One region of the Bradyrhizobium sp. DOA1 genome, then DNA from elsewhere that is predicted to be linked to it. Evidence: riboswitches for the same ligand, from Rfam matches in the RefSeq annotation. Region 1 holds a riboswitch; each other region holds the start of a gene.
The links. A riboswitch is a leader RNA that binds a small molecule or an ion and turns the genes downstream of it on or off. The one in region 1 is predicted to bind cobalamin.
Positions count from the first base shown of each region.

Region 2: it holds a riboswitch for cobalamin, as region 1 does, so the genes downstream of both, SE91_RS37160 (TonB-dependent receptor) here and SE91_RS02540 (ribonucleoside-diphosphate reductase subunit alpha) in region 1, are expected to answer to the same signal.
Region 3: it holds a riboswitch for cobalamin, as region 1 does, so the genes downstream of both, SE91_RS19520 (energy-coupling factor ABC transporter permease) here and SE91_RS02540 (ribonucleoside-diphosphate reductase subunit alpha) in region 1, are expected to answer to the same signal.
Region 4: it holds a riboswitch for cobalamin, as region 1 does, so the genes downstream of both, SE91_RS19585 (DUF1636 family protein) here and SE91_RS02540 (ribonucleoside-diphosphate reductase subunit alpha) in region 1, are expected to answer to the same signal.

Region 1 is NZ_JXJM01000001.1:541,097-546,860, reverse strand. It holds gene SE91_RS02545 (HAD family hydrolase) at 405-1,085, opposite strand; cobalamin riboswitch at 1,773-1,986, shown strand; gene SE91_RS02540 (ribonucleoside-diphosphate reductase subunit alpha) at 2,108-5,011, shown strand; gene SE91_RS02535 (ribonucleotide-diphosphate reductase subunit beta) at 5,022-5,764, shown strand, end outside.
Region 2 is NZ_JXJM01000001.1:4,115,115-4,120,878, reverse strand. It holds gene cobT (nicotinate-nucleotide--dimethylbenzimidazole phosphoribosyltransferase) at 1-893, shown strand, start outside; gene SE91_RS19505 (histidine phosphatase family protein) at 886-1,458, opposite strand; cobalamin riboswitch at 1,533-1,736, shown strand; gene SE91_RS37160 (TonB-dependent receptor) at 1,927-4,200, shown strand; gene SE91_RS19495 (PepSY domain-containing protein) at 4,213-5,664, shown strand.
Region 3 is NZ_JXJM01000001.1:4,120,889-4,126,652, reverse strand. It holds gene SE91_RS19545 (bifunctional cobalt-precorrin-7 (C(5))-methyltransferase/cobalt-precorrin-6B (C(15))-methyltransferase) at 1-652, shown strand, start outside; gene SE91_RS19540 (cobalamin biosynthesis protein) at 649-1,017, shown strand; gene cobM (precorrin-4 C(11)-methyltransferase) at 1,014-1,796, shown strand; gene SE91_RS19530 (cobyrinic acid a,c-diamide synthase CobB) at 1,796-3,106, shown strand; gene cobA (uroporphyrinogen-III C-methyltransferase) at 3,103-3,834, shown strand; cobalamin riboswitch at 3,874-4,093, shown strand; gene SE91_RS19520 (energy-coupling factor ABC transporter permease) at 4,131-4,808, shown strand; gene cobF (precorrin-6A synthase (deacetylating)) at 4,855-5,604, shown strand; gene cobT (nicotinate-nucleotide--dimethylbenzimidazole phosphoribosyltransferase) at 5,615-5,764, shown strand, end outside.
Region 4 is NZ_JXJM01000001.1:4,135,025-4,140,788, forward strand. It holds gene cobW (cobalamin biosynthesis protein CobW) at 13-1,047, opposite strand; gene SE91_RS19585 (DUF1636 family protein) at 1,044-1,418, opposite strand; cobalamin riboswitch at 1,513-1,734, opposite strand; gene cobO (cob(I)yrinic acid a,c-diamide adenosyltransferase) at 1,775-2,410, shown strand; gene SE91_RS19595 (cobyric acid synthase) at 2,423-3,871, shown strand; gene cobD (threonine-phosphate decarboxylase CobD) at 3,860-4,825, opposite strand; gene cbiB (adenosylcobinamide-phosphate synthase CbiB) at 4,837-5,764, opposite strand, start outside.

The DNA of each region.
Region 1 (5,764 bases):
CACGTGCCTCTCCTCTTGCAGAGGCCGCAGCGGCGCGAAGGCTAGCCGCCGCTATCAGCCGTAAGCGGCCTTTCCAGACGAAGATTGGGTAAGTTTGGGTAATGTGAGAATGACGAGCGAACTACGTCTTGGATCGGTAGGCGCGGCGGTAGCTCTCGGTGCCGGACCGTCATCGTGGCGAACCGGCTGAAAGGCGGCGCGGAATGTCATCAACCGGAATGGCCCAAGTGCGCGAACTCGCGCAGCCCTGCCGCGAGAAAACCGGCAGAATAGTTCAATTCCATTCCTAGCCGCTACAATAAACGCGACGCTCTATAACGCGCCGGTCGTGGCATTCTCAGCCTAGTGACGGCGCATGCGGCATCGCTCCAACAGGACAACAGGTATTGTTCTTTGATTATCGCTTATGCATCCCGGAAAAAGCCGTGCCCCTGCAGAATCGGCAACAGCTCGTGATGGCTGCGAATGATGTAGTCCGGTTCTGCTGCCTGCAATCGCGAATCGGAGACAAATCCGCCGGTAATGGATACGCTTATGAGCCCGAGGTCGCGAGCAATATTCGTTTCGACTGGCATATCGCCGATGATAAAGGTCGCCGAAGGCTTGATGTCATTCTCTTGAATATAGCGACGAAGCCGCTCCCCTTTGGTCATTGACTTGAACTGCGTGGCGCGGCTTTCAAAAGCGATCACCTCATTAATGTAGTCATTAATTCCAAGCCTTCGCAATTGCGATCGGAGAGGCTCGGCGATATGGTTACTCACGATGATGGACGAAGCGTCTTGCTGGCGCGCGATTTCCAGAATTCTACGAGCGCCTTCGCGCAGATCAGCTTTGCCCGCAAAATGTTCGTAGGTGTCGTGAAACATTGCACCCGCATCTCGATCCATGTCGGCAATTTCCGAGTCCGACATTCCCAGACTGCGATAGAGGATAGAAAGCGGGACATCGCAGTGGTCGCGAAACGTAGCCATATCGATAGTTCTGCGACCAAAGCGATCCAGTATTGTATTCGTCGTCTGTAGTAGCACGTGCGCATCGTCGAGCAACGTGCCATTCCAATCGAATACAAGAGCAGGTTTCATGATTCGACCTTCAGGAGTGGATTGCGCATAGGGAAGATCCGCCGTTGAATTCCGCAAGCTTCTATTCGCACGCTTCTGCCCTTCTGCCGTTAGCATCTCGAACGTGGATGATGAGAGATCGATACCATCATGCCTGCACGTTAGCGACGATACGAGAACTAGGAAGGGCGGATGGGATACGGGTTAGAGTGAGAGAAACGAGCGGGAAACATTCGACATGCTAATCTTCTTGTTGAGGAGCGCAGCCTCTGAGCGAGGATAAGTTCGGCATAGGCTACGTGAACACATCGTCTGACGATCTTAAGCAAGCGTCGTACCAGCTGCACAAACAAAGTGACTCGACCCATCTCACCGGTCATCACCGGAAAAACACGACAGTCTTGTGAAGCTGCATTGCTCTCAACTCGTCGAAGTCGCGACACGTTGTCTGGAACACGACATCGGTACTAAATAGCAAGGCTAACCGGACGGAGTACTTCCAAACTTCACTGTCCTAGAAAGGAGAGAGCCAAATTCGTGGCCGACTCGCTAACGCGGCTGCGCAAGCCTGGCCGCTCTCTCGGTGTCGATGACAACGCCCATCGGAATCAGGAGATGTCAGAAGCAGAAGCCCCTGAGATTTCAGCACTCCACAAGCAAATCCGCGCCGGTACGTTCATCAGCTGTTGACAGCGCGTCCCGAGAGTCACTACATATCGGCATCACGGTCCACTTGATTGCAAGATCTAGTGGCTAAGAGGGAAGCCGGTGAACTGCGCCTTGCGCGCGGAATTCCGGCGCTGCCCCCGCAACTGTCAGCAGCGAGCTGCTTCCGAACGACGTCACTGGTGCGACTGCGCCGGGAAGACAGGAAGTGCAACGACCTGCGAGCCAGGAGACCTGCCGTGATGATCAAAACGTCCACGGGCGGGGTGTCCCGGCGGTCGCTTGCATGCACTGTTCGGCACCTCCAGTGCCGGCGTTTTTGCAGCGCCCTTACCTACAGCCCCGTTCAAACACAACACGCATCACGGGGCCGATTGATGTCACTGAACCTACATGACGCGGACACCGCATCCGCACCCATCATCCACTTCCGTCCACAGTCACTTGCGGGTGCCTCCAGCGAGCCGGCCATGCAGATCATTCGCCGCAACGGCAAGGTGACCCCGTTTGACTCCGCCAAGATTGCGGTGGCCATGACCAAGGCCTTTCTGGCCGTCGAAGGCACCACGGCAACCGCCTCGCGCCGCGTGCATGAGAGCGTTGAGCAATTGACCGCCGAGGTCGTCGCCGCGCTGATGCGGCGCGCCAGCGAAGGACGCACTTTCCACATCGAGGATGTTCAGGATCGCGTCGAACTCGCCTTGATGCGCAGTGAGAACCACAAGGTCGCACGCGCCTATGTGTTGTATCGCGAAGAGCGCGCGCGTCAGCGAGCCCAGGAGGCAGCCGCGCAGCCGACGCCCGCCAGCGAATCGACCCTTCACGTCACCTTGGCGGATGGTTCGCGTGTCGGGCTGGATACCAGTCGCCTCGCGCTGATCATCGGCGAAGCCTGCGCCGGCCTCGATGGCGTCGCTGTGAAGCCGGTGCTGGCAGAGACCACCCGCAATCTCTACGACGGCATCTGCCAGGACGAGCTAGCGCAGGCTTTGATCATGGCAGCACGCACGCTGGTCGAGCACGAGCCAAACTATGCTTACGTCAGCGCCCGTTTGCTGCTCGACAAGCTCCGCGGCGAGGTACTCTCGCGCGTTCATGGCGTTGCGACGTCGGCTTCGCAAGCGGACATGGCGACGCGCTATGCTGAATACTTTCCGACCTATGTGAAAGTCGGGATCGCCGCCGAGCTGCTCGATCCCGAACTCGCCCGCTTCGATCTCCACAGCATAGCGGCGGCGCTGAAGCCGGAACGCGACCTGAACTTCCAGTTCCTCGGACTTCAGACGCTTTACGACCGCTACTTCCTGCATCAGCACGGCAAACGGATCGAACTGCCGCAGGCTTTCTTCATGCGCGTTGCGATGGGGCTGGCGCTGCGCGAGATCGATCGCGAGGCAAAGGCGATCGAGTTCTACGATCTATTGTCATCTTTCGACTTTATGGCCTCGACACCCACCCTGTTCAATTCTGGCACGCTGCATCCGCAGTTGTCGTCCTGCTTTCTCACCACCGTCGCCGATAATCTCGACGGCATTTTCAAATCGATCAAGGACAATGCGCTGCTCGCCAAATATTCGGGTGGCCTCGGCAATGACTGGACACCAGTTCGCGGCTTAGGCGCTCACATCAAGGGCACCAATGGCGAGAGCCAGGGCATCATCCCGTTCCTCAAAGTTGCCAACGACACCGCGATCGCCGTCAACCAGGGTGGAAAGCGCAAGGGCGCGGTCTGCGCTTACCTTGAGACTTGGCACCTCGACATCGAGGAATTCCTCGATCTTCGCAAGAACACCGGCGACGACCGCCGCCGCACCCACGACATGAACACCGCGAACTGGGTGCCGGACCTGTTCATGCAGCGCGTCGATGCCGACGGCGAGTGGACGCTGTTCTCGCCGGACGAGACGCCAGACTTGCATGACCTCTACGGCGAGACATTCAGGACGGCCTACGAGGCCTATGAAGCGAGAGCGAAGGCCGGCGGCATGCGCCTCTTTAAAACGGTGCGCGCCACCGACGTTTGGCGTCGCATGTTGACCATGTTGTTCGAAACCGGCCATCCCTGGATTACCTTCAAAGACCCCTGCAACCTGCGCTCGCCACAGCGCCACATGGGCGTGATCCATTCCTCGAATCTTTGCACCGAGATCACGCTAAACACTTCGGCCGATGAGGTCGCCGTTTGCAATCTCGGCTCCGTCAATCTGCTTAGTCATGTCGGCGCCGACGGGGTCGATCATGCCAAGCTGAAGCGGACGGTTAGGACCGCTGTGCGGATGCTCGACAACGTCATCGACATTAATTTATACACCATCCCGGAGGCGCGTCGCTCCAACATGCGCCACCGCCCGGTAGGTCTCGGCCTGATGGGCTTCCAGGAGGCGCTTCAGCTCCAGCGCATCCCGATCGCGACGGATAAGGCGGTCACGTTTGCGGATATCAGCATGGAGGCGATCTCCTTCCACGCCATCGAGGCGTCGTCAGATCTCGCAACCGAACGCGGACGCTATCCGAGCTTCGAGGGCTCGCTCTGGTCGAAAGGTATTTTGCCGCTCGACTCTATCCAACTTCTTAAGGATGCCCGCGGCGGACTCGATGTCGACCGCTCCTCGACCCTGGACTGGGATCGCCTGCGCAAGAAGGTCGTCGCTGGCGGCATGCGCAACTCCAATGTCATGGCAATCGCGCCAACGGCAACGATCTCCAACATCTGCGGCGTGTCGCAGTCGATCGAGCCAAACTATCAAAACCTCTTCGTCAAATCGAACATGTCGGGGGACTTCACGGTCGTGAACGGGCTCTTGGTCCGCGATCTCAAGGCTCGCGGTCTGTGGGATGAGGTGATGATCTCCGACCTAAAATATTTCGACGGCAGCGTCGGCCAGATCGATCGGGTGCCCGATGATCTCAAGCATCTCTATGCGACAGCCTTCGAGGTCGACAGTTCCTGGCTGATTGAAGCGGGTGCGCGACGGCAAAAATGGATCGACCAGTCGCAGTCGCTCAACCTCTACATCGCCAATCCATCTGGCAAGACACTAGACGCACTTTACCGCTTGGCTTGGCGCCGTGGATTGAAGACCACGTACTATCTGCGATCTCACAGTGCCACCCATGTCGAGAAATCGACCCTGAAGGGCACTGATGGCAAGCTCAACGCCGTGTCCGCCTCAGCCGCGATTTCATACGCGCCGGTTGTCGTCCCCGCTATTGCGGCGCCGGACTTGGACGGCATGAACCCCTGCCATATCAACGATCCCGAATGCGACGCCTGCCAGTAAGGAGATGACGATGCTCGATTGGTCCAATGCCGAAACGATCGTTGCGGCGCCTCCCGCCGTCCCAAGCCTCACCACCACCCTACCTCCAAAGACCCGGCTCACGCTTGAGGCGGCCGATCCAACTGGCCTCGGTGCGATCGATCGTGCTGGCGGCCGCGTGTCGGTCGATGAGAAGCAGATGATCAACTGCCGCGCCGACGTCAACCAGCTCCTGCCGCTGAAGTACAAATGGGCTTGGGAGAAGTATCTCTCTGCTTGCAACAATCACTGGATGCCGACCGAAGTCTCGATGCAGTCTGATATCGCTTTGTGGAAGTCGCGCAACGGGCTGACGGAGGACGAGCGGCACGGGATAAAGCGCAATCTCGGCTTCTTCGCCGCTTCGGAATCGCTTGTCGCCAACAACATCGTGATGGCGATCTATCGCCACCTCACCAACCCCGAGTGCCGGCAGTACCTCTTGCGGCAGGCGTTCGAGGAGGCAGTCCACACCCATACCTTCCAGTACATCGTCGAAAGCCTTGGGCTGGATGAGGGTGAGCTGTTCAACATGTACCGCGAGGTGCCCTCGATCACCGACAAGGCGGCTTGGGCGCTCAAACACACGCAGCACCTCGCCAATCCGTCGTTCGAGACCGGCACGCCGGACGATGGCCGCGCCTTCCTGCGCGATCTCGTTGCCTTCTACGTCGTTTTCGAAGGCATGTGGTTCTACACCGGATTTGCTCAGATCCTATCGCTCGGCCGCCGCAA
Region 2 (5,764 bases), 3.6 Mb from region 1:
CGCGCGCCGCGCGCGTGCCGATCATCGTCTTCGCCGGCGATCACGGTATCGTCGCGCAGGGCGTCTCGGCCTATCCGCAGGAAGTGACCATCGCCATGATGGCGAATTTTGCCTCCGGCGGCGCCGCGATCTCGGTCCTGGCGCGCGAGCTCGGCTCCAGCCTGGAGGTGGTCGACGCCGGCACACTGGCGTCAGAGGAGATGACGGGCGTCGTTACGGACAAGCCGCGCTCTGGCACGCGTGATTTCAGTGCCGAAGCTGCACTCACGCCTGTCGAGTTGGCATTCGCATTCGACGCGGGTCAACGCGCCGTCGCGCGCGCAGCCGCCAATCAGCCTGATCTGCTGATCTTCGGCGAGATGGGCATCGGCAACACCACGGCGTCGGCGGCGATTGCGGCAAGCCTGCTCGGCATCAGTGCCGAGGAAATCGCCGGCAGCGGCACCGGCATCGATGCCGCCGGCCGCGCGCACAAGGCGCGTGTGATCGACGCCGCGATCGCGCGCCATGGCACTGCGGGGGCGTCGCCCGAAAAAATCTTACGCGCGGTCGGCGGTCTCGAGATCGCGGCGATCTCAGGCGCGATCATCGCAGCCGCGCAAGCCCGCATTCCCGTTTTGATCGACGGCTTCATTGTCTCGGTCGCGGCGCTGGCGGCGGTGCGGCTCAATCTGTCGTGCCGGCCGTTCCTGCTGCCGTCGCACCAATCGGCGGAGCAGGGGCATCGGCTGGTGCTGCGCGCGCTCAACGTTCAGCCGCTGATCAGCCTCGATCTCAGGCTCGGCGAAGGCTCCGGCGCTGCGATCGCGCTACCGCTGGTGCGCCTCGCCTGCAGCCTCCACAACGGCATGGCGACGTTTGCGCAGGCCAATGTGCCTGATAGACCTAGCTGACACGCTGATTGACGGAAACGATGCGCCAGCCGCTCGCGAGCCGATCGATCCGGCTGAGCGACAGCGGATCGATCACGAAGCGGAGCGCGGCTTCGGGCGTGAGATCGAGCGCGATGCACAGCGCCGCGCGGATCGTGCCGGAATGCACGACGAGCGCCGCGAAGCCCGGGCCGATCCGCGAGAGTCCAAGCCGGACACGCGCGACCTGATCCTCAAAACTCTCGCCACCCGGCGGCCGCCCGCGCGCCGGATCGCCCCAGAACCGCGTATAGGCCTCCTCGCCCTCTGCGCTGATGTCGTCATGCCGACGGCCGGTCCATTCGCCAAAATCCTGCTCGCTGAATTCAGTCATCAACTCGGGCACGAGCCCCAGCGCCTGCGCGGTCTCGACCGTGCGCCGCGACGGGCTGGCATAGCTCGCGGCGTCTTTCGGCAGGCGCTGCCGTAGGGCCTGCAACTGCGCGAAATCGCCGAGATCAGCCGGCGCGTCGGCCGCATGGATCGTCCCCTTGATGCCGTCGACCGGCGCATGCCGTATCAGCCAGAGGAAGGTCTCACTTTCCATGTGCTCGTCTCCAAGGAAGTTGGTCAGTGTGGCCACAGCGCCGCAACTCGCACATTGACTCTGTCTCCACGGCAATCCTAGATGCTCGCGACGGTTTTCCCGAGAGGGAATGAAAAGGGAATGCGGTGCGGGGCAGATTGTCCCCAATGCCGCGGCTGCCCCCGCAACTGTAAGCGGTGAATCCTTCGTCGGAAAGCCACTGGGTCCTCGGTCCCGGGAAGGCGACGAAGCGGTCACGACCCGCGAGCCAGGAGACCTGCCGTCAGCCGTGGTCACACGCGAAGATGTCGGTCGGGGAGTACAGACATTCGGCTTCATCGGACGGCTGACAAGCCCAGGATGAGACCTCGTTCGCGGTGACGTGCCACTGACGTCATACCGAGGCCCAACGTGTCTTCCATCCCTAGTGCACGACTCCGCAAGTTCCTGTTCGCCTCTGCATCCCTTACGTCGCTCGCCCTTGTCGATATGCCGACCGCCCTGGCGCAACAGGCGCGCGAGCTGCTGCCGCCGGTCGAAGTGTCGCCCGCTCAATCCCGCAAACAGGCAAGGCCAGTCGGTCGGGAGGCGCAGAGCGCACGCCGTGCGCCTGCGCGCCGGCCGGCAACCGCAGCACCAAAGCCCGTCGTCCCGACTGCCGCGGCGCCAACGCCGCTCAACAGCAATGCGGTGGCTGAAAGCGCCTCGCGGCTCGGCCTTACGGTGCGGCAGACCCCCGCGACCGTCGAGGTGATCTCGGCCGAAACCATGCGCGAGCAGGGCTATCGCACCGTGTCCGAGGTGGCGCAAGGCGCGGTCGGCGTTACCTCCGGCGACAACCCGGCCGAACCTTCGGCCTTCTCCATGCGCGGCTTCACCAACAGCCAGATCAACACGCTCTACAACGGCATCAAGATCGGCCCACAGAACATGACCTCGCGGATCGTCGACACCGCCAATCTGGAGGCGGTGGAATTTTTGAAGGGCCCGGCCTCGCTGATGTCGGGCGAGGGCGCCGCGGGCGGCGCCATCAACTTCGTCACCAAGCAGCCGTACACCGGACCTGTCCGGAACGAAGCCAATTTCTCCTGGGACTCGCTGAACTCGTTCCGCGCCCATTACGGGTCGGGCGGCAGCACCAATGTTCAAGGCCTTGACTACCGCTTCGACATCAGCCGCTCCACGCTCAACGGGTTTGCCGACGACACCAACGTCAAGACGTTCGGCACGTCCGGCCAGCTCAACTATCGCGTCTCCGACAGCCTCGAGATATGGGGCGCGATCGAGTATCGCGAGGATCGCTCCAAAGCCTATTGGGGTGCACCGCTCGTGCCGGTCGCGTTCAGCGGCTCGCATGCCACGAGCGGCATCGTCTCCGGCAATTACGTCTCGAACTACAACGGAACCAATCTCGGGCCCGTCACCATCGACGACCGCACCTTCAACACCAACTACAACGTGCTCGACAATCGCAACGTGGCGCAGGAGGTCTGGCTGCGCGGTGGCTTCGAGCTGAAGCTGGCGCCTGACCTGACGCTGAAGAGCCAGGCCTATGGCTATGGCGCGGAACGGACCTGGTTCAACAACGAGATCGAGGCATTCAACTCCACCACCAACCTGGTCGATCGCGAGCGCTTCTATGTCGCACACAGCCAGCGTCTGGTCGGCAACATCACCGACCTGATCTGGGATGCGAATATTGCAGGCTTCGACAATCGGCTGGTGACGACGCTCTCGTCGAGCTACCTCGATTTCGTCAGGCCGGGCGCGGCAAACTTTCCCGGCGATTCTGTTTCGCTGGTCGATCCCAACCGTGGCTTTTACGGCCTGCTCACGACACAGCAGCAGACGGCGCGCATCGACAATCAGGCGCTGTCCTTCGAAGACCGGCTGAAGCTGACGCGCAGCTTCGCCCTGATCGGCGGCTTGCGCGTCGAGCATATCGGGCTCGATCGCAATTCGACCGACGTCAACGGCCTGGTGAAGGCGGGCTTTCCCTTCACGAAGGACTGGGCCCCGGTCACGGGACGCATCGGCTACACCTGGGAGGCCATTCCCGGCCTGACCTTCTACAGCCAGTACGCCACCGGCGCCGACGTCGCAGCCAACAACATCTTCCTGCTCACGCCCACTCAGCCGCTCGATCTGACCACCGCGCGCACCTACGAGACCGGCGTCAAGCACCTGTTCTGGGACAACCGGGCAGAGTGGTCGTTCTCCGCCTACGACATTCTGCGTAAGAACGTCTATGCCGCGGCCGGCGGCATGCAGCTCAACATCGCGGGCCGGCAGGAATCCAAGGGCGTCGAACTCGCCGCCTCGGTGCGGCCGATCGAGCCGTTGCGTCTCTGGGGCAACATCGCCTATGTCGATGCGCGCTATGCCGACTACAATTTCACCGGCGGTTCGTTCTCGGGCAACACGCCACCGAACGTACCGCGCATCGTCGCGAATGCCGGCGCGTCGTACCGATTTTTCACGCCCTGGCCGGTGGAGCTCGGCATCATCGGCCGCCACGTCGGCGACCGTTACAACACGGACGCGAACGTCGTGACGATGAAGGCCTACACGGTCGCCGACGTCTATGCCTTCGTCGACATCCCCAGAACGGTGTTCAATGCCGTCGACCAGGCCCGCCTGACCTTCCGCGTGCGCAACATCACCGACAAGCGCTACGCGATCTGGGGCGATCCGTTCTATCCCGATCAGATCCTGCTTGGTGCGCCGCGGACCTACGAGATCTCGGCGGCATTCAAATGGTGAGGCCGTGAGCGCATGATGAGCGTGATCGTCCTGTTGCACCGCTGGCTCGGGATCGCGTTCTGCCTGCTGTTCGCGATGTGGTTCGCGACCGGAATCGTGATGCACTTCGTTCCGTTTCCGTCCCTGACGGAAGCCGAGCGGTTTGCCGGGCTCGTGCCCCTCGATGGCAACGCAACTAGGATATCTGTCGCAGACGCCGTGGCGGCGAGCGGCATCGCGGATGCCACGCGTGTTCGGCTGATCCAGCGGAGCGATGGTGCGGTCTATATCGTGTCGGGACCATCCCGTTCGCGCGCGGTCCATGCTTCCGACGGCCGGGATGCATCGGTGACATCCGGCGATGTCGTACTCACCATTGCGCAAGTTCATGCCCGACAGCGCGGGCTCGACGCCGCACGCGCCGCGATCGTCGCGCGATCGGACTACGATCAATGGAGCGTGCCGAACGGTTTCGATCGCCACAGGCCCCTGTTTCGCGGCGCTCTCGGCGATGCCGCGGGAACGGAATTCTACGTCTCGTCGCTTACCGGCGAGGTCGTTCTCGATACGACGCGCAGCGAGCGCGGCTGGAATCTCGTCGGCAGCGTGCTGCACTGGATCTATCCGACGGTTCTGCGCAGCAATTGGTCTCTGTGGGACCGCGTGGTCTGGACCTTGTCGCTGCTGGCCCTGATCGCGGCCGTGCTAGGGACGGTGCTCGGGATCGCGCGGGTCAGGTTTCGCAACGGGCAGATCTCCACGCCTTACCGCGGTTGGCATGCGCTGCATCACCTGATCGGCCTCGCAGCGACGATCTTCATCCTATCCTGGATCTTCAGCGGCTGGCTGTCGATGGATCACGGCCGGCTGTTCTCACGCGGGCAATTGACCCCGACCGAGGCCGGTGTGTTCGACGCCGCGCCGTCGTGGAGCGATGCCGCATCGCTCGATCGGCAAGCAATATCGCCGTCGGCGCGCGAGATCGAATGGTTCGCCTTTGGCGGCCGTGTCTATCGGCGCGATCGGATCGCGCTCGGCCGCCAGACGTTGATCGGGGCAGGGGATGCGCCGCGTGATGGACCGGCGGGATTCCTGGGCATGTACGAGGTTCAGGCACTTGCGGGGCGCCTTGCAGCCGGATGCGGCACGCCGTTCGCCCTCCTTGATGATGACGACTATCCAGCGCGATCCACAATGCCGGGTGCACCGGTCTACCGCATGCATTGCGATGGCGGCCTCTGGTTCGACATCGATGGCGCCGACGGGCGCGTGCTGCAAAGGCTGGATGCGTCGCGACGGGCTTATCGCTGGGCCTACAGCGCGCTGCACACGTTCGACGTTCCGGCCCTTATGGCACGCCCCTTTCTGCGCGACGTCCTGATCGTCGGCCTCTGCACGCTCGGGCTGGTGTTCTCCATCACCGGCATCGTCATCGGCTGGCGCCGCTTGCGCAATCGGACAATCCCCAAGAGGAAAAAGCCCTGACCCGGCGCGCGGGACGATGCGCCGTTTGCTCACGGCAGCGTCAGCAAGGACGCGCGAGTCCCACCCCAAATCGCGCTGGCGAAGGCGGAATTAGTGGCAT
Region 3 (5,764 bases), 3.6 Mb from region 1:
GCGTGAAAATGTCCGGGAGTATCGGGCCAAGGACTTTGCTGGTGATCTCGCTGGAAATCTGGTCGCAGTCGCGGTGGAGGCGAGGGGCACACAGGGGATCCCCCGCAGCTCGGGTCTGCCGGACGATCTCTTCGTCCATGACGGCCAGATCACCAAGCGGCCGGTGCGCGCACTCGCACTTTCGGCGCTGGCTCCGCGTGCCGGTGAGCGGCTGTGGGATATCGGCGCGGGCTCAGGCTCGGTCTCCGTGGAGTGGGCGCTGTGCGGTGGGGTAGCGAGCGCAATCGAGGTGCGCGAGGATCGCGTTGCGAACATCCGCAGCAATGCAGCTGCGTTCGGATTAACGCACCGGATCACCGTCATCACGGGAAGGGCGCCGGAAGCTATTGCCGGGCTGGACGCACCAGATGCCGTCTTCATCGGTGGCGGTCTCGATCGCGCGATGTTCGATACAGTCTGGTCGCAACTCGCGCCGGGTGCGCGGCTGGTTGCACATTCAGTCACGCTGGAGACGGAATCGCTGCTCGGCGAGCTGCATCAGCGCCACGGCGGCGGCCTGATGCGGGTCGACATTTCGTATGCAGCGCCACTCGGCCGCTACCGATCCTGGGGGGCGGTGCGGCCGCTCGTGCAGTGGAGTGCGGTCCGATGAAGGTCGCCGGATTCGGATTCAGGCAGGATGTGACGCTGGCCGCGCTGCGCGACGCGTTGCTGGCCGCCGGCGGTCCCGATGGCCTTGCTGCGGTCGCCACCGTCAGCGACAAGGCTGACGCGCAGGCGTTGAAGCGGCTTGCGCATGAATGCGGCGTGCCGATCAGAGCCATTCCCGCAGAAGCGCTGGCTGGCATAAATACGCCGACACAGTCGATGCGCATCGCGGAAAACTTCGGCACCGGATCGGTGGCCGAAGCCGTAGCGCTGGCAGCCGCCGGCCCTCGCGCACGCCTGATTGCGACGCGAGTGGTCTCGCAGGATCGCACCGCGACCGCGGCGATCGCCGAAGGAGACGGCGCATGACCGTGCATTTCATCGGCGCCGGACCGGGCGCCGCTGATCTCCTGACCTTGCGCGGCCGCGATCTGATCGCAGCCTCGCCGGTCTGCCTCTATGCGGGATCGCTGGTGCCGGAGGGCGTGCTGGCGCATTGCCCGCGAGGGGCGCGCATCGTCAACACCGCGCCGCTGTCGCTCGACGAGATCATTGCGGAGATCGCCGCCGCGCATGCGCAGGGCAAGGATGTGGCGCGCCTGCATTCCGGCGATCTCTCGATCTGGTCGGCGATGGGCGAGCAACTCCGTCGCCTGCGCGCGCTCGGCATTCCCTACACGGTCACGCCGGGCGTGCCGTCCTTCTCCGCCGCTGCCGCGGCGCTGGAGACCGAGCTGACGCTGCCTGGCCTTACCCAGACGGTCGTGCTGACGCGCACGCCGGGCCGCGCCAGCGCGATGCCCGAGGGCGAAAAGCTCTCGGCCTTCGCCGCCACCGGCGCCGTGCTCGCGATCCACCTGTCGATCCATCTGCTCGACAAGGTCGTGGCCGAGTTGACGCCGCATTATGGCGCGGACTGCCCGGTCGCGGTCGTCTGGCGCGCGAGCTGGCCGGACCAGCGCATCGTCCGCGCGACGCTCGGCTCGCTCGATGCCGCCGTGGGCGGCGAGATGGAGCGCACCGCTCTGATCCTGGTCGGCAAGACGCTGGGCGCGGCGGATTTCGACGAGAGCCGCCTCTATGCCGCCGACTACGATCGCCGCTATCGGCCGGTCGGCGCCGAGCCACGCTTTCCGGAGGCGACGTGATGGCGGCCGGCCTCGTCATCTCCGCGCCGGCCTCAGGCGTCGGCAAGACCACGCTGACGCTGGCGCTCGCGCGCGCCTGGCGCAATCGCGGCCTCAACGTGCAGTGCTTCAAGAGCGGCCCTGATTATATCGATCCCGCCTTTCATGCCGCCGCCACGGGACGCGCCTCCGTCAATGTCGACAGCTGGGCGATGGACCGGGGCGCTATCGCGCATCTCGTCAGCCGCGGTGTGGACGCCGATATCGTGCTCGCCGAGGGCTCGATGGGCCTGTTCGACGGTGTCGCTGCGCGCGGTGTCTCCGGCACCGGCGCCACCGCTGACATTGCGGAGATGCTGGGCTGGCCGGTGGTGCTGGTGATCGACCCCTCAGGACAAGCGCAAACCGCGGCGGCGATCGCCGCAGGCCTTCGCGACTACCGCAAGGGCGTGCGCCTTGCCGGCGTCGTGCTCAACCGCGTCGCCAGCCCGCGTCACGAGGATCTCGTGCGGCGTGCGCTTGATGATGCCGGCATCGCCGTGTTCGGTGCGCTGCCGCGCCATGCCGAGATCAGCCTGCCGAAGCGGCATCTTGGCCTCGTGCAGGCCGAGGAGCAGGCCGAGATCGGCAAGCTGATCGACGAAGCCGCACGCTTCGTCGCCGAGCATGTCGATCTCGACGCGGTGCTGCGCGCGGCTGCGGGTTGGTCACCGCAGCCGGCCGCGAATGGACTGAACGTCACGCCGCCGGGGCAGCGCATTGCGCTCGCCCGCGATGCGGCATTCTCCTTCGTCTATCCGCACATGCTGGAAGCCTGGCGCGCGGCCGGCGCCGAGATCGTGCCGTTCTCGCCGCTGGCCGATGAAGCGCCCGACGCGAACGCGGACGTTTGCTGGCTGCCCGGCGGCTATCCCGAGCTTCATGCCGGCAGGATCGCGGCCAATGCACGCTTTCGCAGCAGCCTGCAATCGTTTGCCGAGATGCGGCCGGTGCATGGCGAATGCGGGGGCTATATGGTGCTGGGTGCCGCTTTGACCGACGCGGACGGTGTCCGCCACGAGATGACGGGGCTGCTCGGTCTGGAGACCAGCTTTGCCAAGCGCCGCATGCATCTGGGCTATCGCCTTGCCGAACTGGCTGCGCCGATGCCGGGACATCAGGCTGGCGCGCGCCTGCGCGGGCACGAGTTCCACTACTCGACCATCCTCGCGCAGCCCGACATACCATTGGCTGTCGTGCACGATGCGACCGGCGCTGTCATCGCCGAGACCGGCTCGCGGCGAGGCCACGCCACCGGCACGTTCTTCCATCTGATCGCGGAGGACCGGTGAGCGGTTTTGTCTCTTTCGTCTCCGCCGGCCCCGGCGATCCCGAGCTTCTGACGATGAAAGGGGCTGCGCGGCTGCGCGAGGCCGACGTCGTGCTCTACGACGACCTTGCCTCCGGCGCGATCCTCGATCTTGCCCGGCCGGGCGCCAATCTCGTCGCGGTGGGGAAGCGGGCAGGGCGGCCCTCGACCAAGCAGCACCACGTCAACCGCCTCCTGGTCGACTATGCCGCGACCGGTGCCCGTGTCGTGCGCCTCAAGTCCGGCGATGCCGGCATTTTCGGCCGGCTCGAGGAGGAGCTGGAGACGCTGCGCGAGGCCGGCATCGGCTACGAGATCATTCCCGGCGTCACATCCGCCTGCGTCGCCGCCGCGCAAGCTGGCATCCCCCTGACCCGGCGCCACACCTCGCGGCGGGTCCAGTTTTTGACTGGAGCGGACGTCACCGGCGAGCTGCCGCCGAACCTGAATTGGGCGGCGCTGGCCGATCCGGAGGCGACCACCGTGGTCTATATGGGCCGGCGCACCTTTCCGGCGCTTGCCGCAAGATTGATCGAACACGGCCTCGCCGCGAATACGCCGGCGCTGTTCGCGGAATCCCTCGGCCGTTCCGACGAGCGGCTGGTGCGCACCACGATTGCCGAGCTGGCCGAGCAGCTTGCGCGCGGCGGCGCCGCTTCCACGGCTGCCGTCATCCTGTTCGGGGCGCTGGCGGGGGATGATCGGTCATGATCGTCGCGCTTCGCCCCTTGACGCCAGCTCTGCGAAAAGGGCACACAAGAGAGGCATGGTGCTCGACGCGGCGCAAAGCGCCGGAGCATAATCGGGAATGGGGATGGGCGGACCCAGTTGCGGCGCCCAAAACCCCAGCCGCCCCCGCGACTGTAAGCGGTGAGGGGCTCCGATCAGCCACTGGGCCGCGAGGCTCGGGAAGGCCGGAGAACCCCAGTGAACCGCGAGCCAGGAGACCGGCCGTGCATGTTTTGAGGCCAAGGCCGTCGGGTGTGACGGCAGGAAGGATCTGAGCCATGCATATCGAACCAGGATTGGTGACGGGCGCCAAGCTCGTGCTGAGTTACGCAACCGGCATCGCCGCAGGCGGCGTTGCCTTGAAGCTCGCAGTCGAAACCGTGCGCGAGCAGGGCATCGGCTCGTTCGCCGCGCGGACACTGGCCACGACGACCCTCGTGTTCGTCTTCTTCGAGATCCTGCCGCACTTCCCGGTCGGGGTGTCAGAGGTGCACTTCATCCTGGGCTCGACCTTGTTCCTGCTGTTCGGCGCGGCGCCGGCCGCGTTCGGTCTCGCTTTTGGGCTGCTGCTTCAGGGCATGCTGTTCGAGCCGGTGGACCTGCCGCAATACGGCATGAACGTCACCACGCTGCTGGTGCCGCTGTTCGCGATCCAGGCGATTGCCACGCGCATCATTCCGCGCAACACCGCCTATGTCGATCTGAAGTACGGTCAGGCGCTGGCGCTGTCGACGACTTATCAAGCCGGTGTTGTCGCCTGGGTGGCGTTCTGGGCGCTCTATGGCTCAGGCTTCGCCATGACCAACCTCGCCAGCATCGCGACCTTCGCGGCCTCCTATGCGCTGGTCATCGTGATCGAGCCGCTGGCTGATCTTGCCGTGCTGGCGTTGGCGAAGTCGGTGCGTGGCGTCACCGCGCCCGGCTTGGTCACCCCGCGCCTGCACAACGCGGCGTAAGAGATCCAGCGAGGGGCGGCCGGTGCGGCCGCCCTTTGCGCTCGTCATGCTCACGCTCTCCCTGATAGGCATCGGTTGCGGCGATCCCGGGCAGCTCACGCGCGCCGCAATCGCCGCCATCAACGCGGCCGATCTTGTCCTGATCCCGCGCAAGGGGACGGCGAAATCCGACCTTGCGGATTTGCGGCGGACGATCTGCGCGGACGTGCTCACCAGCGCGCGCACGCGGATTGCCGAATTCGATCTTCCGGTGCGGGACGCGGGCGAGGCGGATTATCGCAAAGGCGTGGATGATTGGCACGATGCGGTCGCTGCGACCTGGTCGCAGACGATCGCAGATCATCTCGAAGGCGACGGCAAGGTCGCGTTGCTGATCTGGGGCGATCCTTCGCTCTATGATTCCTCGCTGCGCATTGCGCGCCGGCTCGAGCCGTTGCCTGATGTCGGGGTCGTGCCCGGCATCACCTCGATCCAGGCGTTGTGCGCGGCGCATGCGCTGCCGCTCAACGACATCGGCGAGCCGTTCCTGGTGACGACCGGGCGCCGCCTGCGCGAAGGCGGCTGGCCGCAAGGCGTCGATACCGTGGTGGTGATGCTCGACGGTGGCACCGCGTTCCAGTCGCTCGATCCGGCCGGTCTTCACATCTGGTGGGGCGCCTATCTCGGCATGCAGGATCAGATCATCCTGTCCGGCGCGCTGGCCGAGGCCGGTCCGCGCATCGTCGCGCTGCGGCAGGAGGCGCGCGAACGGCACGGCTGGATCATGGACAGCTACATTCTCAAGCGCCTGACGTAAGCGAGGCAGCATGCTCCCCGAATGGGTCTTTCGACAGTGCCCCGAAATCTCCGCCGCTCATCGCGAGGCGGCAGTGGCGCGGCAGGTGCAACTGACGAAGCCGACCGGCGCGCTCGGGCGGCTCGAGCAACTCGCCATCGAGCTTGCGGGCCTGCAAGCA
Region 4 (5,764 bases), 3.6 Mb from region 1:
AGACGACGTGCATCAGAGACCAAGTCCCGCCTTGATCGCGGCTTCATCGATATCGCCGTGCTCGCCGATCACGACGAGTTTCGACTGCCTGACACCCGCGCCCCAGGGCTTGTCGAACTGGTGGCGTACGCGCTCGCCGACCGCCTGCAGCAACAGGCGCATAGGCTTGCCCGCAACCGCGATATAGCCCTTGGTGCGCAGCACATTCTGCTCGCGCGCCAGCTTCTGGACGGATGCCACGAGCGCGTCAATGTCCGAGACCTCCGGAAGGTCGATCACAACGGACGCGAAGTCGTCATGCTCGTGCTCCTCCTCGCCGTCATGATACGATGGACGCGCCGCGAGATCGTTCTCCGCGGCAGCGCCGAGCCCGAGAATGACGCGCGCATCGATTGCACCGTCAGTGACCGGCAGCATCGGCACGGGGCGCGGCATCTCGGCGGTGATCGCGGCCTTGGCCGCTTCGATTCCCGCCGTGCCCGCAAGATCGGCCTTGGTCAGCAGCACGATGTCGGCGCAGGCGATCTGGTCCTCGAACACTTCCGACAGCGGCGTCTCGTGATCGAGATTCTCGTCCGCCGCGCGCTGTGCTTCCACCGCAGCCGGATCCGGCGCGAAACGGCCGGCCGCGACGGCTTCGGCATCGGCCAGCGCGATCACGCCGTCGACCGTGATGCGCGAACGGATCTCCGGCCAGTCGAACGCCTTCAAAAGCGGCTTCGGCAGTGCCAGGCCCGACGTCTCGATCAGGATGTGATCGGGCTTCACGGGCCGCGCCAAAAGCTGCTCCATGGTCGGAATGAAATCGTCGGCGACGGTGCAGCAGATGCAGCCATTGGCGAGTTCGACGATGTTCTCTTCCGGGCAGTTCGCGTCCGCGCAGGATTTCAGGATCTCGCCATCGACGCCCTCGCTGCCGAACTCGTTGACGAGCACTGCAAGCTTCTTGCCGCCGGGATTGGCGAGCAGATGCTGGATCAGCGTCGTCTTGCCGGAGCCGAGGAAACCGGTGACCACCGTCACCGGGACTTTTGCGAGCGAGTTCATTCGGCGGCCTCCGGCACGGCGGGAATCGGGGGAATGCGGGCAAGCGATTGCTTGCGGAAGATTTCGGGCCGGCTGCGCCAGGGCACGAGCCCGTCGGGCGCGGCCGCATAGGCCGCAGCGCCGGCGACCACGTCACGTGCATTTGCATCCGACAAGCGGCCATAGACATAGGACCAACGGCCAGGCGCGGTCAGCGCGACCGAGCAGCCCTGGCTGCAGGCCGAGAGGCACTCGACGGGAACCACATGGACGCCGTCGGGCACGCCGGCGTCAAGGATCGCGCCATGCAGGCGCTTGCCGGGCGTGGTCTCGCCCTCGCCGAGCGTCTGGCCGGCGCGACAGGTAATGCAGACGTGAAGTGTAACCGTCATCGCCTCTTCCAGAATAAACAGCGGGAGGCGAAGAGGCGCACGGACCGCATTCGAAAGGCCCGTTTCCCCGTCGCGGAACACCCCGTCCGCCGGTCCAAAATCGTCCGCGCTGGCAGGTCTCCCGGCTTGCGGAGCAGGGCTTTGCCCTTCGATCCCCGCCTTCCCGATTCCCTCTCGGGAGTCAGTGGCTTCGGGCATCTCTCCGGTCACGGTCGCGGGGGCGGCTGCATTTTGGACCCAAATCTTGCCGATTCGGACCCTATCGCATTCCCTCTTCGCCTGTCATAGGACAGGAACCAACGCCGGCCCACCATTTGCCGCCGGCCGCCACTTGTCAAGCCGAAGGACCGGGACCGATGACGCCTGAACCGGAGACCCAAACGGGCGAGGAAACCGACGCCCGCCACGCCCAGAAAATGGCGAAGAAGAAGGCCGCCCGCGACAAGATCATGGCGACCAAGAGCGGCGAAAAAGGCCTCATCATTGTCCACACCGGCGCCGGCAAGGGCAAGTCCTCCTCGGCCTTCGGCATGATCGTCCGCTGCGTCGCCCATGGCTTTCCCTGCGCGGTGGTGCAGTTCATCAAGGGCGCATGGGATACCGGCGAGCGTCGGCTGCTCACCGGCCATTTCGGCGACCTCTGCCAGTTCCATGCGATGGGCGAAGGCTTCACCTGGGAGACACAGGACCGCGCTCGCGACATCGCCGCCGCGCGCGCCGGCTGGGAGAAGGCCAAGGAGCTGATCCGCGATGCGAACCTGCGCATGGTCGTGCTGGACGAGATCAACATCGCGCTGCGCTACGACTACCTCGACATCGCCGAGGTGGTCGAGTTCCTGACGACGCAGAAGCCCGAGATGACGCATGTCGTGCTCACCGGGCGCAACGCCAAGGACGAGCTGATCGAGATCGCCGACCTCGTCACGGAGATGACGCTGGTCAAGCATCCCTTCCGCTCCGGCATCAAGGCGCAGGCCGGCGTCGAGTTCTGAGACGATCTCGCAATGGCGCGCGCATTGATGATCCAGGGGGCCGGCTCTGACGTGGGCAAATCGCTCATCGTCGCGGGCCTTGCGCGCGCCTTCACGCGGCGCGGCCTGCGCGTGCTCCCGTTCAAGCCGCAGAACATGTCGAACAACGCGGCCGTCACCGTCGATGGCGGCGAGATCGGCCGCGCCCAGGCGCTGCAGGCGCTCGCCGCCGGCGTCGAGCCGCACACCGACATGAATCCGGTGCTGCTGAAGCCCGAGACCGATGTCGGCGCGCAGGTGATCGTGCATGGAAAGCGCATCGCGACCGCTCGCGCACGCGACTACGCCGCGATGAAGCCGTCACTGATGGGCGCGGTGCTGGAGAGTTTTGAGCGCCTGAAGGCGCGCGCCGATCTCGTGCTGGTCGAAGGCGCCGGCAGCCCGGCCGAGGTGAATTTGCGCAAGGCCGACATCGCCAATATGGGCTTTGCGCGCAAGGCGGACGTGCCGGTCGTTCTGGTCGGCGACATCGACCGCGGCGGCGTCATCGCCCAGCTCGTCGGCATCAAGACGGTGATCGACCCCGACGATGCCGCGATGATCCAGGGCTTCGTCATCAACAGGTTCCGCGGCGATCCCACGCTGTTCGACGACGGCTACAAGTTGATCGAGCAGACGACCGCCTGGCGCGGGCTTGGCGTGTTGCCCTGGTTCGCGCGCGCCGGCGAACTGCCGGCCGAGGATGCGCTGGGCCTGAGCGACGCGCGCAAGCCGGGCCAATGCAAGATCGCCTGTCTCGCGCTATCGCGGATCGCCAATTTCGACGATCTCGATCCGCTCAAGCTCGAAGCTGGCGTCGATCTCGTGATGGTGCGTCCGGGCGAAGCCATTCCGGGCGACGTCCGCCTCGTCATCATCCCCGGCTCCAAATCCACACGCGGAGATCTCGCCTTCCTGCGCGCGCAGGGCTGGGACATCGATCTCCTCGCGCATCACCGCAGGGGTGGCCACGTGCTCGGCCTCTGTGGCGGCTATCAGATGCTGGGGCACAGCGTTTCTGATCCTGACGGGATCGAGGGCCCCGCGGGTGACACGCCCGGCCTCGGGCTGTTGGATGTCGAGACGGTGATGAATCCGCAGAAGACGCTGACACGCGTTGCAGCCGTGCATGCCGCCACAGAGCAGCCGATCGAAGCCTATGAAATCCACATCGGCCGCACCGACGGGCCCGATCGCGCCCGGCCATTTGCGAAGCTGAATGATGAGCCGGAAGGCGCGATCTCGCGCGATGGCCGTGTGCAGGGCAGCTATCTGCACGGCCTGTTCACGTCCGACGAATTCCGCAAGGCGTATCTCGCCAAGCTCGACATTCCCGCAGGAAACCAGCCTTATCATGCAAGAGTCGAGAGCGCGCTCGATGCCCTCGCCGATCACATCGGGAAGCATCTCGACGTCGACGGCCTGCTCGCGCTAGCGCGCTAGAACTTCGGCAAGACGCGTCCATTCAACTTCGCTGCCGGGAAGCCCGAGGCGTAGCCATGGCGGGTTCTGCGCGAAGACGCGGGACCAGATCTGGCCACGCGCGAGCTTTTCCTGGGCGACCAGTGCGTCGGGCGTTTCGTACAGCCGAAATAGCGACGCACCACCAACGAGCGTCCAGCCCTTCCCGCGCGCCATCTCATCGAGACGTCCACAATCGCGAACAAGTCGCGCTGACGTGGCCTCGGCCCAGGCATCGTCACGCAAGGCGCGGCTGCCGATTGCGATCGCCGCGCCCGAGACCGGCCATGGACCCGACAGCGCCGCGAGCTTGCCGATATCGTCTGCGTTGCCGATAGCAAAACCCAGCCGCAAGCCGGCAAGTCCGTAAAATTTTCCGAACGAGCGCAAGATCAGCAATCCCGGCCGATCCGCCTGCGGCGCGAGCGACAGCTGCGGAAGTGCGTCCGCAAAGCTCTCGTCGATGACGAGACGGCCGACGCGCGGCAGTAGTGCGAGCAAATCTTGTGGCGCAGAGCTCCGACCATCGGGATTATTGGGATTGACGATGATGGCAAGATCCGCGCCCGCCAGTGCGTCGGGCTCGCTGGCTTCCTGCACGTCCCAGCCCGCGGCCAACAGCACCCCGGCATATTCGTTGTAGGTCGGCGCGAGGATGCGCGCGCGGCCGGGCGGCGCGAGTTGTGGCAGCGATTGAATGGCGGCCTGTGCACCGCCCATGGCAACAACCGGCGCGTTCGTGCGATAGGCGTGTCGTGCCGCCTGATGCAATGTCTCGATCTCGGCGCGCGACGGCAGCGCAGTCCAAGCGCGCGAACTCACCTCGCCCAGGGGGTAAGGCAGCCGGTTGATCCCCGTCGAGAGATCAATCCAATCCTCCGCGCGCCCGCCAAAACGCTGCTGGGCCAGATCGAGATTTCCACCGTGCTCGCGCATGCCCCGTTGTTTCACGCGAAGGCCAGGATCGCAAGCACGCCGGCGAGCAGCAGCATGGCGCGGCGATACACCGCCAGCCCCTCGCCGATGTCGGCGGCAAGCGGATCGCGCGCGCCTTCGTTGAGCCAGGGCTCGTTGGTGATGCTGCCGTGATAGATGCGCGGGCCGCTGAGCCGCACTCGAAGCGCGCCCGCCATGGCTGCTTCGGGCCAGCCGGCGTTGGGCGAGCGATGACGTCGCGCATCGCGCGTCATGCAGGACAGCGCCTCGGATCGCCGCGGCGCCAGCAGCACGAACAAGAATCCGGTCAGGCGCGCCGGAATGAAATTGGCGACATCGTCGATGCGCGCCGCGGCCCAGCCGAACGCCTCGTAGCGCTCGCTGCGATGGCCGATCATGGAGTCCAGCGTGTTGATCGCCTTGTAGCCGAAAATGCCAGGCAGGCCGAACAGCGCGCCCCAGAACACCGGCGCCACGATGCCGTCGGATGCGTTCTCGGCGAGGCTCTCGATCGTTGCACGCGCGATGCCGGCTTCATCGAGCGTTGCGGGATCGCGCCCGACGATGCGCGAGACCGCCTCGCGTGCTGCGGCGATGTCGCCCGCGCTCAACGGCCTCGCAACGGCCGCGACATGATCATGCAGCGAGCGCTGCGCCACCAGTGGCCAGGCCAGGATGCCGACGAGCGCGAGCTGGATCCAGCTCCATGGAAGCCATGACTGAAGCATCCAGCCGAGCGCGACGGAGACCGCGATCACCACGAGCGCTCCGGCAATACCCGCGGCGCGGCGAAGCCATGGCGGATCGGATGCTCGATTCCAGGCGGTGTCGATCGCAGCAATGAGCCGGCCCAGCCAGGTCACGGGATGGCCGATCCGCGCGAACAGCGCGCCCGGCCAGCCCAGAAGGGCATCCACCGCCATCGCAACCACCATCGCG